One region of the Kitasatospora sp. NPDC002227 genome, then DNA from elsewhere that is predicted to be linked to it. Evidence: riboswitches for the same ligand, from Rfam matches in the RefSeq annotation. Region 1 holds a riboswitch; the other holds the start of a gene.

Evidence for each region. A riboswitch is a leader RNA that binds a small molecule or an ion and turns the genes downstream of it on or off. The one in region 1 is predicted to bind glycine.
Region 2: linked by a shared signal. The riboswitch ahead of gcvT (glycine cleavage system aminomethyltransferase GcvT) and the one ahead of gcvP (aminomethyl-transferring glycine dehydrogenase) in region 1 are both predicted to bind glycine.

Annotation. Positions count from the first base shown of each region.
Region 1 covers NZ_JBEOWY010000076.1:6,902-14,602, reverse strand. Annotated here, with positions in the region: gene ABT095_RS36775 (MFS transporter) at 1-479, opposite strand, end outside; gene ABT095_RS36770 (PRC and DUF2382 domain-containing protein) at 663-1,688, opposite strand; glycine riboswitch at 1,913-2,018, shown strand; glycine riboswitch at 2,020-2,150, shown strand; gene gcvP (aminomethyl-transferring glycine dehydrogenase) at 2,256-5,141, shown strand; gene ABT095_RS36760 (DUF5999 family protein) at 5,232-5,426, opposite strand; gene ABT095_RS36755 (hypothetical protein) at 5,726-6,334, opposite strand; gene ABT095_RS36750 (glutamate-cysteine ligase family protein) at 6,716-7,701, shown strand, end outside.
Region 2 covers NZ_JBEOWY010000010.1:59,570-67,270, reverse strand. Annotated here, with positions in the region: gene ABT095_RS11725 (L,D-transpeptidase) at 1-80, shown strand, start outside; gene ABT095_RS11720 (ATP-binding protein) at 244-732, shown strand; gene ABT095_RS11715 (L-serine ammonia-lyase) at 935-2,302, opposite strand; gene glyA (serine hydroxymethyltransferase) at 2,450-3,715, opposite strand; gene gcvH (glycine cleavage system protein GcvH) at 3,796-4,173, opposite strand; gene gcvT (glycine cleavage system aminomethyltransferase GcvT) at 4,255-5,376, opposite strand; glycine riboswitch at 5,578-5,679, opposite strand; gene ABT095_RS11695 (enhanced serine sensitivity protein SseB) at 5,873-6,646, shown strand; gene ABT095_RS11690 (enhanced serine sensitivity protein SseB C-terminal domain-containing protein) at 6,713-7,432, shown strand.

The DNA.
Region 1 (7,701 bases):
GCGACCAGGCCGAGGCCGGAGCCGACGCCCATCGAGGCCGAGATCGCGGCGACGCCGCCGGTGACCTTCTCGCGGGGCAGCTCGTCACGGACGATGCTGATGGCCAGCGGCAGCACGCCACCGCCGGCGCCCTGCAGCACGCGGGCGACGACCAGCCAGGTGAAGGAGTGGGTGCTGACCGCCAGGGCGGACCCGGCGACCAGGCCGGCCAGCGAGATCAGCAGCACCGGCTTGCGCCCGCGCAGGTCGCCGAAGCGGCCGAGCAGCGGGGTCAGGACGGCCGCGGACAGCAGGTTCGCCGTCATCAGCCAGGTGATGTTGGAGCCGCTGACCTTCAGCTCCTTGGCCAGCGAGGGCAGGATCGGGACGACCGCGGTCTGCACCACGCTGAACGCCAGCATGGCCAGCACGAGGGCTGGGAGCACGCGGGCACTGCTCGGCTTGGGGGCCGTGGCGGTGGGCTGTGGTGCCTCACTCACGGTGACTTCCTCCAGTTCGATCCCGGCCTGCGGTGGTCGCTTGTGCCGGGGAAAAGTGAATGAACTGAAGTAACCATGCACCCCGATAGTTCAGTGTGTCAAATATCGACCGATGAAGCTTTGGCGGAGCGGCCCTGACGGTACGCCAAGGGCCCCGGCGGCGCCGGGGCCCTTGGGGCGGGGTCACTGCGGCGGTTCGTGGGCTTCGGGTGCGTCAGGGCCGTCCTGGATCTCCACGTGCTCGCGGCGCAGCTCCTCGCGGATCACGTGATCGTCGGTGTAGCGCTCGACCACCAGGCGGACCCGCTCGATCGGCACCAGGTACTTGTGCACCACCGGCCGCTCCTCCTGCAGGGTCACCTCCTCGACCGCCTCGGCGATCTCCTCCTGGGTGAGCGCGTCCCGCTCGCCGTCGCTGACCGGCACCCGCTCGACCCGGACCCGCTCGCGCACCACCGGGACGTGCCGTTCGACGGCCTCGCTGGTGACGTACTTGCGCAGCCGGGCGGTGTAGGTGACCGCCCACTCGGTGGTGATGTCGAGCCGCTCCTCGCGGCAGGTGATCTCGACCGGGCCGCTCGGCGCGCTGGTCTCGGCCGAGGGCATCGGGGCCGCGGGCCGTTCGAGGGTCGGGGAGGTGGCGGAGTTGACCGGGCGCATCGGCGCGGCGGGGGCGGACTTGTCGTGGTCGCGGACGGGGGTGGTGAACGCCATGGTGGTCGCCTCGGGCATCAACGGAGCGGGAGAGGGGTTCGGGGGCGGGGTGACCGCGGCCGGGGTGGCTGCGGCTGCGGTGGCTGCGGCAGCGGTGGTGGTCGCCGGGGGGACGGCGGTCTGCACGGTGCCGAAGTCGTGGTCGGCGGAGGTGGTGCCGGCCGCGGGGGGCGGGGCGGAGGAGGTGGTCTCCAGCCCGTAGTAGCGGTAGAGCTGGAGCTCCTGGGCGGGGGAGAGGTGCTGGCCCACGCCGAAGTCCGGCGAGTCCTTGATCAAGGCCTTGTCGTAGGGGACCTTGAGCTCCTCGCCGGAGAACTCGCTGGTGGTCAGCGGGACGAAGGCGTCCCGCCCGAAGATCCCGGTCCGCACGGCGGCCCACTCGGGCTCGCCCGTCGCGTCGTCGAGGTACACCTCGTCGACCGTGCCGATCTTGTCACCGTTCCGGTCGACCGCCTTGTGTCCGATCAGGTCGCGCGGATCGATATCGGTCTGCACGTTGTCCTCCAGTGCGGGTTGCTCCGGGAAAGGTCGGTCGGCCGGCGGCCGGCGGAGCTGTCCGGCTGCCATTTCATACGAAAAGCCATCAAACGGGTGGCAGCGAGCCGGATACCGCCGTCCGGGCAGGGGTTGGGCCGTTCGGGAGTGCTCCGAGCTGGGCCGTCCGACCTGACAGCGCCGGTGATCAGCGCCTGCCGCGCTGGTACCCTGGGCGCGACCGCCGAGCCCGCGCGGGAGAGTCCCCGACCCCCGTGAACTGCGGAGACGGGGCGCCGAAGGAGCAAACCCTCCCCGGAATCTCTCAGGCATCCGTACCGTGTGGGATAGGTCACTCTGGAAAGCAGGGCAGTGTCGACGGCCAGGGAGCCGACGCCACCGCCCTCACCGACGGTGCAAGCCGACGGGGCGCTCCGGCGTCGCGTGCGGGCGAAGCTCTCAGGTACCGATGACAGAGGGGGAGGCCTGTCGGGTCGTACCCAGGGAGCCGTCGCTGCCCCACAGCGGCAATCGGGCCCTCCGGTGTGCGCACCCCCGCCGGTCCGTGACCAGGAGGCCTCGACCCCCATGAACGCCCAGCCGACCACCGAAGCGACGCTCACCCAGCTTGAGCAGGCCAGCCCCTTCGAGTCCCGCCACATCGGCCCCGACGCCGCCGCCCAGGACAAGATGCTGGCGTTCGTCGGTTACGGCTCGCTCGACGAGCTCGCCGACGCCGCCGTGCCCGAGGCCATCCGCAGCCTCACCGCCCTCGACCTGCCCGCCGGGCGCAGCGAGGCCCAGGTGCTCGCCGAGCTGCGCGAGCTGGCCTCGCGCAACACCGTGCTGCAGCCGATGATCGGCCTCGGCTACTACGGCACCTTCACCCCGCCGGTGATCCTGCGCAACGTGCTCGAGAACCCGGCCTGGTACACCGCGTACACGCCGTACCAGCCGGAGATCTCGCAGGGCCGCCTGGAGGCGCTGCTCAACTTCCAGACCCTGGTCGCCGACCTGACCGGCCTGGACACCTCCGGCTCCTCGCTGCTCGACGAGGGCACCGCCGCCGCCGAGGCGATGGCGCTGGCCCGCCGCGTCACCAAGGTCAAGGGCGGTGTCTTCCTGATCGACGCCGACACCCTGCCGCAGACCGTCGCGGTGATCCAGACCCGCGCGGAGCCGACCGGTGTCGAGGTCGTCGTCGCCGACCTCGCCGAGGGCATCCCGGCCGAGATCGCCGAGCGCGGCGTCTTCGGTGTGCTGCTGCAGTACCCCGGCGCCTCCGGCGCGGTCCGCGACCTCGCCCCGGTGATCGAGCAGGCCCACGGCCTGGGTGCGGTCGTCGCGGTCGCCGCCGACCTGCTGGCGCTGACCCTGCTCAAGTCGCCCGGCTCGCTCGGCGCCGACATCGCCTGCGGCACCTCGCAGCGCTTCGGCGTGCCGATGGGCTTCGGCGGCCCGCACGCCGGCTACCTGGCCGTGCGCGCCGAGTACGCCCGCAACCTGCCCGGCCGCCTGGTCGGCGTCTCCGTCGACGCCGACGGCAACCGCGCCTACCGCCTGGCGCTGCAGACCCGCGAGCAGCACATCCGCCGCGAGAAGGCCACCTCCAACATCTGCACCGCCCAGGTGCTGCTGGCCGTGATGGCCTCGATGTACGCCGTCTACCACGGCCCCGACGGCCTGGCCGACATCGCCCGCCGCACCCACCGCTACGCCGCCGCGCTGGCCGAGGGCCTGCGCGCCGGTGGCGTCGAGCTGACCGCCGGCGAGTTCTTCGACACCGTCACCGCGCGCGTCCCCGGCAAGGCCGCCGAGATCGCCGCCGCCGCCCGCGCGAACGGCGTCAACGTCTACCAGGACGGCGCGGACCTGATCTCCGTCTCCTGCGACGAGACCACCACCCGCGAGCACCTGGCCGCCGTCTGGGCCGCCTTCGGCGTCAGCGCCGCGGAGGTCGCCGAGACCGCCGACGCGCTGCCGGCCGCGCTGCTGCGCGAGGACGAGTACCTGACCCACCCGGTCTTCCACAGCCACCGCTCCGAGACCGCCATGCTGCGCTACCTGCGCCGCCTGTCGGACCGGGACTACGCGCTGGACCGCGGCATGATCCCGCTGGGCTCCTGCACCATGAAGCTCAACGCGACCACCGAGATGGAGCCGGTCACCTGGCCCGAGTTCGGCCAGCTGCACCCCTTCGCGCCGATCGACCAGGCGGCGGGCTTCCTCACCCTGATCCGCGGCCTGGAGCAGCAGCTCGTCGAGGTCACCGGCTACGACGCCGTCTCGATCCAGCCGAACGCCGGCTCCCAGGGCGAGCTCGCCGGCCTGCTGGCCGTGCGCGCCTACCACCACGCCAACGGCGACACCCAGCGTGACGTCTGCCTGATCCCCTCCTCGGCGCACGGCACCAACGCCGCCTCCGCCGTGATGGCCGGCATGCGCGTCGTCGTGGTCAAGACCCTGGTCGACGGCGACGTGGACGTCGAGGACCTCAAGGCCAAGATCGAGCAGCACCGCGACCAGCTCTCGGTGCTCATGGTCACCTACCCGTCCACCCACGGCGTGTACGAGACCGAGATCACCCAGATCTGCGCCATGGTGCACGAGGCCGGCGGCCAGGTGTACGTGGACGGTGCCAACCTGAACGCCCTGGTCGGCCTCGCCAAGCCGGGCAAGTTCGGCGCGGACGTCTCGCACCTGAACCTGCACAAGACCTTCTGCATCCCGCACGGCGGCGGCGGCCCGGGCGTCGGCCCGGTCGCGGTGCGCGCGCACCTCGCGCCGTACCTGCCCAACCACCCGCTGCAGGCGGAGGCGGGCCCGGCCACCGGTGTCGGCCCGATCTCGGCCGCGCCGTGGGGCTCGGCGGCCATCCTGCCGATCTCCTGGTCGTACGTGCGCCTGATGGGCGGCGAGGGCCTCAAGCACGCGACCCAGGTCGCCGTGCTGAACGCCAACTACATCGCCAAGCGCCTGGCCCCGCACTTCCCGGTGCTCTACACCGGCCCCGGCGGCCTGGTGGCGCACGAGTGCATCATCGACCTGCGCCCGCTCTCCAAGGAGACCGGTGTGACGGTGGACGACATCGCCAAGCGCCTGATCGACTACGGCTTCCACGCGCCGACCATGTCTTTCCCGGTGGCCGGCACGCTCATGATCGAGCCGACCGAGTCCGAGGACCTGCACGAGATCGACCGCTTCTGCGAGGCGATGATCGAGATCCGCGCCGAGATCGAGAAGGTCGGCTCGGGCGAGTGGGCCGCGGAGGACAACCCGCTGCGCAACGCCCCGCACACCGCGGCCACCCTGGCCGGCGAGTGGGCGCACGGCTACACCCGCCAGGAGGCCGTCTTCCCGGCCGGCGTGAACCCGGCCGACAAGTACTGGCCGCCGGTGAGCCGGATCGACGGCGCCTACGGCGACCGCAACCTGGTCTGCTCCTGCCCGCCGCTGGACGAGTACGGCGTCTGACCGGTTCAGACACGCTGAAGGCCCTGGTGGAGCTGCTGCTCCGCCAGGGCCTTCGTACGTGGTTCGGACCCCCGTGGTCCGTGGTGCTCCTCAGCTCGCCGAGAGGGCCGGCTGGCGGCGCGGGGCGATGACCCGGCCGTCGGGCAGGAGTTCACCGGTGTCGTCGAAGAGCAGGACGCCGTTGCAGAGCAGGCTCCAGCCCTGCTCGGGGTGGCGTGCCACGGGCATGGCCGCCTCACGGTCGTTCGACTCCGCCGACGGACACTCCGGACGGTGCTGGCACATAGCTCGTACCCTCGCTTCGCTTACGGCCCGGCCCGCGTACGGCTGCCCCCGGGGCGTTCGCCGCACCGGCCGGAACCTACCCACCGGTTCGGGTGTGAACCGGCACTGTCACGGGTAGGGCTGATCGCTCCCCCGCGGTACCCAGTGTCTGCCTCCCGGGCGCGCCGCGCAGCGATTTGGTGATTTGCGACACAACTGATCGCCCGGACCACCCGTTCAGGCGGCCGTACGGGCACGGCGGTGCCGGACGGGTCAGCCGGGGCTGGCCCGTCCGGGTGATTGTGCACTGCCCCGAGGCGCTAGGAGGACAGGCCGAGGGCGAGCGGGGCGGGGGTCAGGGCGCGCTCGAGCAGGGCGAGCAGCTCGGCGGCCGGGTAGACCCGGTGGGCGGTGACGCCGAGCGGGGCGGGGGCCAGCGGGATCAGCAGGTCGGTGGCGGGGCCGGGCTCGGGGTGGTGCAGCCACAGGGCGGTGGCGTAGTGGCCCGGCATGGTCAGCAGCCTGGGCAGGTGCCGGGAGCGGGCGGCCTGGGTCAGCTGCCAGGCCTGGCGCAGCGCCCGGACGGTGGAGTCCAGGTAGGGCCCGGCGGTGAAGTGCGAGAAGGCGTGCCCGTCCGGCGTCTCGATCACCTCGGCCGCCGCGACGGCCGCGGCAGCCGGGGCGGGATGGGCCAGACCGGTGGCCGGACCGGGCTGGATCAGGAAGCGCCAGCCCGTCCGGGGGGCGGTGTACAGCTCGGCGCCCCGACCGCTCAGCACGTGGACCGCGAGCGGGTGCGCGGGGAGCAGCGGCCCCTCGGCATGTCGCAGTGCGGCGGCGGCGGGGCGGCGCAGTGCGGCCTCGGAGTCGAGTGCCGCGAGCACCGCGCGCAGGGCGCTGGGCGGAGGCTGGGGAGTCTGCAGAGTCATGGCGGGGCGCCTCTCCGGGAGAGATTGGCGTGCGAGTGCGGCATACCGGCTGGCAGTGGGTGTGACGGGAGACCTGGCCGTGTCCGGTTGGGCATGATCGCGGTGCGGGCGGGAGCCTGCCGCCGAGGGGGAGACACGGGCGGCGCGGCACCGGGCAGAGCGCAGTGCGAATTCTACTCGAACAGGTGCGCAGGGTGACCTTCATATCACGTTCAGTGGCGTGCGGCAAGTCGGGAAACAGCTGACGGTCTGTCAGTCATCTTGTGTCGCCAAGCTGTTCGACCTGCGGGGTATGGATCTTCCGGGTGGGCATCATGCAGGCCTGACATTTTGTAGGCGAGCACTGGGCAGAAGCCGTCGACCACTGGTGAAGGGGCACCCATGGGCGAGAAGGTCGTTGCGACACGGGCGGAGCTCTCCGACCGGCAGCTCTACCGGCGAAAGCTCCAAGGCTGTCTCGACGCCCTGGAACGGATGCTGCGAGAGGGGCGGTTCGACCGGCCCAAGGCCATGATGGGCCTGGAGATGGAGCTCAACCTGGCGGACGAGCAGGGCCTGCCCCTGATGACCAACGAGCAGGTGCTCTCCTCGATCGCCTCCAGCGACTTCCAGACCGAGCTGGGCCGCTTCAACATCGAGCTCAACGTGGCCCCCCGGCGCCTGGGCGGCCACGTCCTCGACGAGCTGCGCGAGGAGCTGGTCACCGGCCTGCACTACGCCGACCGGCAGGCGGAGGCCGTCGGGGCCCGGATCGTGATGGTCGGCATCCTGCCGACCCTCGACCTGGACCACACCGGTGCGGAGGCGATGTCGAGCAACGACCGGTACACCCTGCTCAGCGACCAGATCCTGGCCGCGCGCGGGGAGGACATCGCGCTCGACATCGAGGGGGTCGAGCGCCTGTCCGTCGAGTCGGTCTCGATGGTGGCCGAGGCCGCCGCGACCTCGGTGCAGCTGCACCTGCAGGTCACCCCCGAGCGGTTCGCCTCGGTCTGGAACGCCGCCCAGGCGATCTCCTCGGTGCAGGTGGCGCTCGGCGCCAACTCGCCGTTCCTGTTCGGGCGCGAGCTCTGGCGCGAGACGCGCCCCGTGCTGTTCCAACAGGCCTGCGACACCCGGACGGCCGAGCTCAAGGCACAGGGCGTGCGCCCGATCACCTGGTTCGGGGAGCGCTGGGTGGACTCCGCGCTGGACCTCTTCGCGGAGAACCAGCGGTACTTCCCCGCGCTTCTGCCGATCTGCTCCGACGAGGACCCGGGCAAGGTGCTGGCCTCCGGAGGAGTCCCCAAGCTGTCCGAGATGCGGCTGCACAACGGCACCATCTACCGGTGGAACCGCCCGATCTACGACGTCGCCGGCGGGGTGCC
Region 2 (7,701 bases), on a different contig from region 1:
AGGTGGTCAACTCCAAGGGCGGCCAGGTGGAGCCCGACAACGGTCTGAGCGGCTGGAACGTCCCCTGGGGCAACTGGTGACAGCACGGTAACCACCAGCCTTGCTGGTGGCATATGCCAGCAGAATAGTGATCGTTTGGTCATTGTCCGTACGCGGCTGCTCGCGTTCCGCGATGATGGGCTCATGGCGGGCTGGGGCGAAGCAGAGTGGGCATCACTTCCCGGAGCGGGGAGTGGTGGTGACGTGGTGTCACGCGGCGGCTCGCTGCTGCTGGAGTCGCTGGAGCAGCTCCCGCCGGACGAGCTGGAGCGGCTGCACTTCGCCCGCTTCTGCGCCGAGCTGGCGGCGGAGGAGGAGGTCTTCCTCCCCGCCCGGCCCGAACTGGTCGGGGTGGCCCGCCGGGTCGTCCTGCACGCCCTGCAGGCCCTCCAGCTGCACCCGCAGCTGGAGGCCGGCGAGCTGCTGAGCGGCGAGCTGCTCTCCAACGCCGTCCGGCACGCCGGCGGCCGCACCATCGGCCTGCGGCTGACCAGGGCCCCCGGCAAGCTGCGGATCGAGGTCCGCGACTCCTCCCGGGCGCTGCCCTGCCGGATCGTCGCCGAGCCGGGCAACGAGAACGGCTACGGGTTGGTGCTGGTGGAGGCGCTCTCCGAGCGCTGGGGGGCGGATCTGCTGCCCCGGGGCAAGGGCGTCTGGTGCGAGCTCAAGATCCGCGAGCGTGTCACGGCCTGACAGGCGACGCGGAGCCCCCGTCCGCCGTGAAACCACGAAGCGGAGTCCACCACCCCCGTGGGCGGTGGACTCCCCCGAGGATCCACCGACCTGAGCGGCGGGGCGGTGGCCTCCGTCGCGATGGACCCAATCCTTCCGCTTCCGGCTAACCGCCTGCTAGCCGCCGGCTCACCGCTCGCTCACCGCCGGTGGGTCCGGCCGGTCAGCACTCGATGACGTTGACCGCGAGGCCGCCGCGCGAGGTCTCCTTGTACTTGATCTTCATGTCCGCGCCGGTCTCCTTCATGGTCTTGATGGCCTTGTCGAGGGAGACGTGGTGGCGGCCGTCGCCGCGCAGGGCCATCCGGGCGGCGGTGACGGCCTTGACGGAGGCCATGCCGTTGCGCTCGATGCACGGGATCTGGACCAGGCCGCCGACCGGGTCGCAGGTGAGGCCGAGGTTGTGCTCGATGCCGATCTCGGCGGCGTTCTCGACCTGCTCGGGGGTGCCGCCGAGGACCTCGGCGAGGCCGCCGGCGGCCATCGAGCAGGCGGAGCCGACCTCCCCCTGGCAGCCGACCTCGGCGCCGGAGATGGAGGCGTTCTCCTTGAAGAGCATGCCGATCGCGCCCGCGGCGAGCAGGAAGCGGACGATGCCGTCGTCGTCGGCGCCCGGGATGAAGTTGAGGAAGTAGTGCAGGACGGCCGGGATGATGCCGGCCGCGCCGTTGGTGGGAGCGGTGACCACGCGCTGCCCGGAGGCGTTCTCCTCGTTGACGGCCATCGCGTAGAGCGTGACCCACTCCATGGCGTTGGCCGGGCCGATGCCCTCGGCGCGCAGGGCACGGGCCCCGGCGGCGGCGCGGCGGCGGACCTTCAGCCCGCCCGGCAGGATGCCCTCGCGGGACATGCCGGCCGCGACGCACTCCTGCATCACGCCCCAGATCTCCAGCAGACCGGCCCGGATCTCGGCCTCGCTGCGCCAGGCCTTCTCGTTCTCCAGCATCAGGCCGGAGATGGAGAGCCCGGTCTCGCGGGTGAGGCGCAGCAGCTCCTCGCCGGTGCGGAAGGGGTAGCGCAGCTGGGCGTCGTCGGGCACCACGCGGTCGGCGCCGATCGCGTCCTCGTCGACCACGAAGCCGCCGCCGACCGAGTAGTAGGTCTTCTCCAGGACGGGCACCCCGGCCGCGTCGTAGGCGAAGAGGGTCATGCCGTTGGCGTGGTACGGCAGGGAGCGGCGGCGGTGCAGGATCAGCTGGCTGTCCGCGTCGAAGGCGATCTCGTGGGTGCCGAGCAGCTTCAGGCGCTTCTCGGCCTTGATCCGCTCGACGTCCAGGTCGGCCTGGTCGACGTCGACGGTGCGGGGGGAGTGGCCCTCCAGGCCGAGCAGGACGGCCTTCGGGGTGCCGTGGCCGTGGCCGGTGGCGCCGAGGGAGCCGAAGAGTTCGGCGCGGACGGCCGTGACCTCGGCGATCAGCCCCTCCGACTTCAGGCGGCGGGCGAACATCCGGGCCGCACGCATCGGGCCGACGGTGTGGGAGCTGGAGGGCCCGATGCCGATGGAGAAGAGGTCGAAAACGCTGAGCGCCACGGGGGACGTCCTTGTCTGGTCTCGTGGGAAGGACTAAGGGGGAGCATGGGACGGGGCACCGCGCTCCACCTTCCAGTGTGCGCGGTGCCCCGAGGTTTCGGAAGGCGAGGCGGGGGTAGGGGCCGCGCCTTCCGGGGGAAGACCTGGTTACAGGTTCGGGTACAGCGGGTGCTTGTCGGCCAGCGCGGTGACGCGGGCCTTCAGCGCGGCGGCCTTGGCCTCGTCGAAGCCCGGGAGCAGGGCCTCGGCGATGACGTCGGCGACCTCGCGGAAGTCCTCGGCCTGGAAGCCGCGGGTGGCCAGGGCCGGGGTGCCGATGCGCAGGCCGGAGGTGACCATCGGCGGGCGCGGGTCGTTCGGGACGGCGTTGCGGTTGACCGTGATGCCGACCTCGTGCAGGCGGTCCTCGGCCTGCTGGCCGTCCAGCTCGCTGTTGCGCAGGTCGACCAGGACCAGGTGCACGTCGGTGCCGCCGGAGAGGACGGAGACGCCGGCGGCGGTGCAGTCGTCGGCGAGCAGGCGGGCGGCGAGCGCCTTCGCGCCCTCCAGGGTGCGCTGCTGGCGGTCCTTGAAGTCCGCCGAGGCGGCGACCTTGAAGGAGACGGCCTTGGCCGCGATCACGTGCTCCAGCGGGCCGCCCTGGAAGCCGGGGAAGACCGAGGAGTTGAGCTTCTTGGCGAACTCCTGCTTGGCCAGGATGATGCCGCCGCGCGGGCCGCCCAGGGTCTTGTGCGTAGTGGAGGTGACCACGTCCGCGTACTGGACCGGGTTCGGGTGCAGACCGGCGGCGACCAGGCCGGCGAAGTGGGCCATGTCGACCCAGAGGTACGCCTCGACCTCGTCGGCGATCCGGCGGAACTCGGCGAAGTCCAGCTGGCGCGGGTAGGCGGACCAGCCCGCGATGATGACCTTGGGGCGGTGCTCCTTGGCGAGGCGCTCGACCTCGGCCATGTCGACCAGGCCGGCCTCGTCGACGTGGTACGCGACCACGTTGAACTGCTTGCCGGAGAAGTTCAGCCGCATGCCGTGGGTCAGGTGGCCGCCGTGCGCCAGGTCCAGGCCCAGGATGGTGTCGCCGGGCTGGGCGATGGCGAACAGGGCGGCCTGGTTGGCGGAGGCGCCGGAGTGCGGCTGGACGTTGGCGTACTCGGCCCCGAACAGCTCCTTGACCCGGTCGATCGCGATCTGCTCGGCCACGTCGACGTGCTCGCAGCCGCCGTAGTAGCGACGGCCGGGGTAGCCCTCGGCGTACTTGTTGGTCAGCACCGAGCCCTGGGCCTCCATGACCGCCACGGGGGCGAAGTTCTCGGAGGCGATCATCTCGAGGGTGGTCTGCTGGCGGTGCAGCTCGGCGTCGACCGCGGCGGCGATCTCGGGGTCGAGCGCGTGCAGGGACTGGTTCAGAACCGTCATGGTGGGTCTTCCCGTCGTGTGGACCGTGGGGAGGCAGGGGCGGCCGCCGCGCTGCGGCCGCCCCGGTTCGAGCGGGAGGCTCAGGCGCCGATGAAGGCGTCGTACTCGGCGGAGGTGAGCAGCTCGTCCTGCTCGGCGGTGACCTCGACCTTGAACAGCCAGGCGTCGCCGAACGGGTCGTTGTTCACCGAGGCCGGGTCGTCCACGACGGAGTCGTTGATCTCGACGACCTTGCCGGAGACCGGCGAGAACAGGTCGCTGACGGACTTGGTGGACTCCAGCTCGCCACAGGTCTCACCGGCGGTGACCTCGTCACCGACGGCCGGGAGCTGGACGTAGACGATGTCACCGAGCGCGTCGGCCGCGTGCTTGGTGATGCCGATGGTCGACACACCGCCCTCGGCGGCCGTCAGCCACTCGTGCTCCTTGCTGTACTTCAGGTCGGTGGGGTTGCTCATGGCGTCATTCTCCAGGATCGCAAGAGGGTAGGGCGAAGCCGTCCGCTGAGCGGACCGGACATACAGGGGACGTGGTCAGGTTCAGCGGGCGCGCTTGTAGAACGGGAGCGCGACGACCTCGACCGGCTCGTGCTTGCCACGGACGTCCACGGCCACGGCGGTGCCGGGCTCGGCGTGGGCGGCGTCCACGTACGCGATGGCGATCGGCTTGCCCAGGGTGGGGGAGGGGGCGCCGGAGGTGATCCGCCCGATCGGGGTGCCATCGGTGCTGACCACGCCGTACTCGGCGCGCGGGACGCGCTTGCCCTCGGAGACCAGGCCGACCAGCTTGCGCGGGGGGTTGGTCTCGGCCTGGGCGGCGGCCGCCTCCAGGGCCTTGCGGCCGACGAACTCACCGTTGTTGGTGGTCTTGTCGAAGCGGACCACTCGGCCGAGGCCCGCGTCGAACGGGGTGAGGTCGGTGTTCAGCTCATGCCCGTACAGCGGCATGCCCGCCTCCAGGCGCAGCGTGTCGCGGCAGGAGAGGCCGCAGGGGACGAGACCCGCACCGGCGCCCGCCTCGGTCAGCGCCTGCCACAGGTGCTCGGCGTCCTCGGGGCGGCAGAAGATCTCGAAGCCGTCCTCGCCGGTGTAGCCGGTGCGGGCCAGCCAGACGGACTTGCCCGAGACGGTGGCGGGCAGCAGGGCGTAGTACTTGAGGCCGGGCAGGTCGGCGTCGGTCTGCGAGGCGAGGATGCCGTTGGCCTCCGGGCCCTGGACGGCGAGCAGGGCGTAGGCGTCGCGGTCGTCGCGCACCACGGCGTCGAAGCCGGCCGCGCGCTCGGTCAGCGCGTCGAGCACGACCTGGGCGTTGGAGGCGTTGGCGACGACCATGTACTCGGTCTCACCGGTGCGGTAGACGATCAGGTCGTCCAGGATGCCGCCGTCCTCGCGGCAGATCATGGTGTAGCGGGCGCGCAGCTCGCCGAGGGCGGAGATGAAGCCGACCAGCGCGTGGTCGAGCAGCTCGCCGGCCTGCGGGCCGGTCACGGTGATCTCGCCCATGTGCGAGAGGTCGAAGAGGCCAGCCTTGGTACGGACGGCCAGGTGCTCCTCGCGCTCGCTGCCGTAGCGCAGCGGCATGTCCCAGCCCGCGAAGTCGGTCATCGTCGCACCGAGCGAGCGGTGCAGGGCGTCGAGCGCGGTCAGACGGGGTGCAGACATGGCGGGATGGCTCCTTGGCTGGGCACTCAGGGGCGCCACGCTGTGGGCGTGGACCTGCGTACGGGCATGCGGGGGCGGCTTCTCCCCATCTGTCGTCGCAACCTGAGAGCTTCACCGCCCACACTTGCCCGCAAGGACAAGGATGGCGGCTTGCACCGTGGGTGGGCGCACGGCGCGGCCGTGTCCACTTTCCAGATGTGCCTAGCCCGTGCGGTAGGGGGGCCTGAGAGATTCCGGGGAGGACTTGCTCCTTCGGCGCCGGCCGTGCCCTGGGGGCACTCCGGACTCTCCCGCGCGGGTTCGAGCGGCCAATATGGAGTTGACATCCCCCGGGGAGGACGCGCCCATCATGGCATGCCCGGAGCTGGGGAGGGGAGAGGGGCCCGGCGCCGCTGTCAGGTCACACTCCCGCCACGGCCCCGTCACAGCCCCGGCGCCGCCACGGCTCGGGCCGATAGGCTCTCCCCGAGGCACGGACGGGCAGAGGGGCGGTGGCATGGGACACCCGGCGGGTGAGACCCAGGCGCAGGGCTGGACGACCGAGGGCGGCGGCTGGCCCGCGAACGAGCTCGAGCAGGTGCTCACGGCTGCGCTCGGTGACCCCGGTGCCACGCCCCGGGTGATCGAGGTGCTGGCGCGCAGCCAGATCTGGATCCCGCTGCCGGCCGGCGCCGACCCCCACGGCCACGCGCTCGACCTGCCCACCATCGAGCTGGCGGGCGCACCGTACGTACCCGTCTTCTCCTCCCAGGAGCTCTTCCTGCGGCACGCCCCCGGCATGCCCTTCGCCATCGCCCCGGCCTGGGAGTTCGCCCGCGGACTGCCGCTCGGGGTGGGCATCGCCGTCAACCCCGAGGCCCCGGTGGGCATCCCGGTGCCACCCGAGGGGGTCGGCGAACTGCGCCGGGGCCCGCAGGGGGACCGCTGGCAGCAGCAGCCGGACGGGGCCCGGGTCGCCCTGCGCGAGCCGGCTCCGCACGAGGAGCCGTACGCCTTCCTGGCCGCCGCCATCACCGAACTGACCCAGCAGCCGGGCGTGCTGACCGCGCGCCGGGCGCTGGCCAGCGTCGAGGGCGAGAGCGCCGTGCTGTACGTCGGCGTCCAGCTGGACGCGGCGGCCGACCCGGCGCAGGTCAACGACGCGCTCGGGCGCGCGCTCGGAACCGCGGGGGCGCCCTGGGGCGTCAACCTGGTGCTGCTCGACGCGGTCGCCGACCCGGTGGTGGAGTGGTTGCTGACCCGGGTGAGACCCTTCTACGCGCGCGGTTAGCCGCGCGGTCGTTGAGCGAAAGGCATCAGGGTGAGTGCGACGGGCGGCGGTGCGCTGGAGCGCGCCATGCGTGAGGTCGCGCCAGAGCGGTACGAGGCGTACGAACAGCTGCTCCGCGCGCTCGCCGAGGGCGAGGTGTGGATGCTGCTGTGGCACGGACAGCCCGGCAGCCCCGACGCGCAGTACGGGAACATGGAGATCGGCGGGCTCGGCTACGCCCCCGCCGTCACCTCCGCCGAGCAGCTGGCCGCCTCCGGCTGGGCCCGGGCGCACGAGGTGATCCCCGGCACCGAGATCGCCAGTGCCCTCTACCGCACCCGCTGGGGCCTGTGGCTCAACCCGCACGCGCCCGGCGGCGGGGTCGGTATCCCCTGGGCCGACCTGCGCCGGGTGGCCGCCGGGCTCGACCGGCTGCCGGCCGGCCCGCTGCAGCTGAGCGAGCCGCAGCTGAACGCGCCGCAGTTCTACGCCGTGCTGGCCCAGCAGGGGGCCGAGCTGTCGTGCCTGCGGGCGCTGCGGGCCGCCTGGGTGCGCCCGGTGCTCGGCGGGGAGTACCTGGCGATCGGCCTCGACCTCTACGACGCCTCACCCCCCGCGGTGGAGGCCGTCCGGGCGCTGGTGCAGCGTGCGCTCGGGCACGCTCCGGAGGGCCTCTCGGTCTCGACCGTGCTGCTGGCCGACGACTACGACCCGGTGGCGCTGTGGATGCGCGCCCAGGCCCGCCCGTTCTACGACCGCGAGGCCGCGCCGCGCCCGGGCTACGGCTGGCCTCCGCCCCAGCACTGAACTCCCTTCGCATGCGATGGAGCTGAGCCGCAGTCATCTCGGTCGTAGGCGCCCGGCCCCGCCGGTAACAGCTGTGTGAAGAGCGTTATGCGGCAAGATCACCGATGCATGCCGACAGATCACAGTTGGGCATCCTTCGGCAGCCAGGTCTGGCGGAACGCTGCTCCGATGACGGAGAGTCTCCGCAGTGCAGTGCGCGGGACCAGCCCCACGAGGGCCCAACGCGCAGCCTGAACTACAGAAATTCTGTGACGCTCCACCTCTTCACT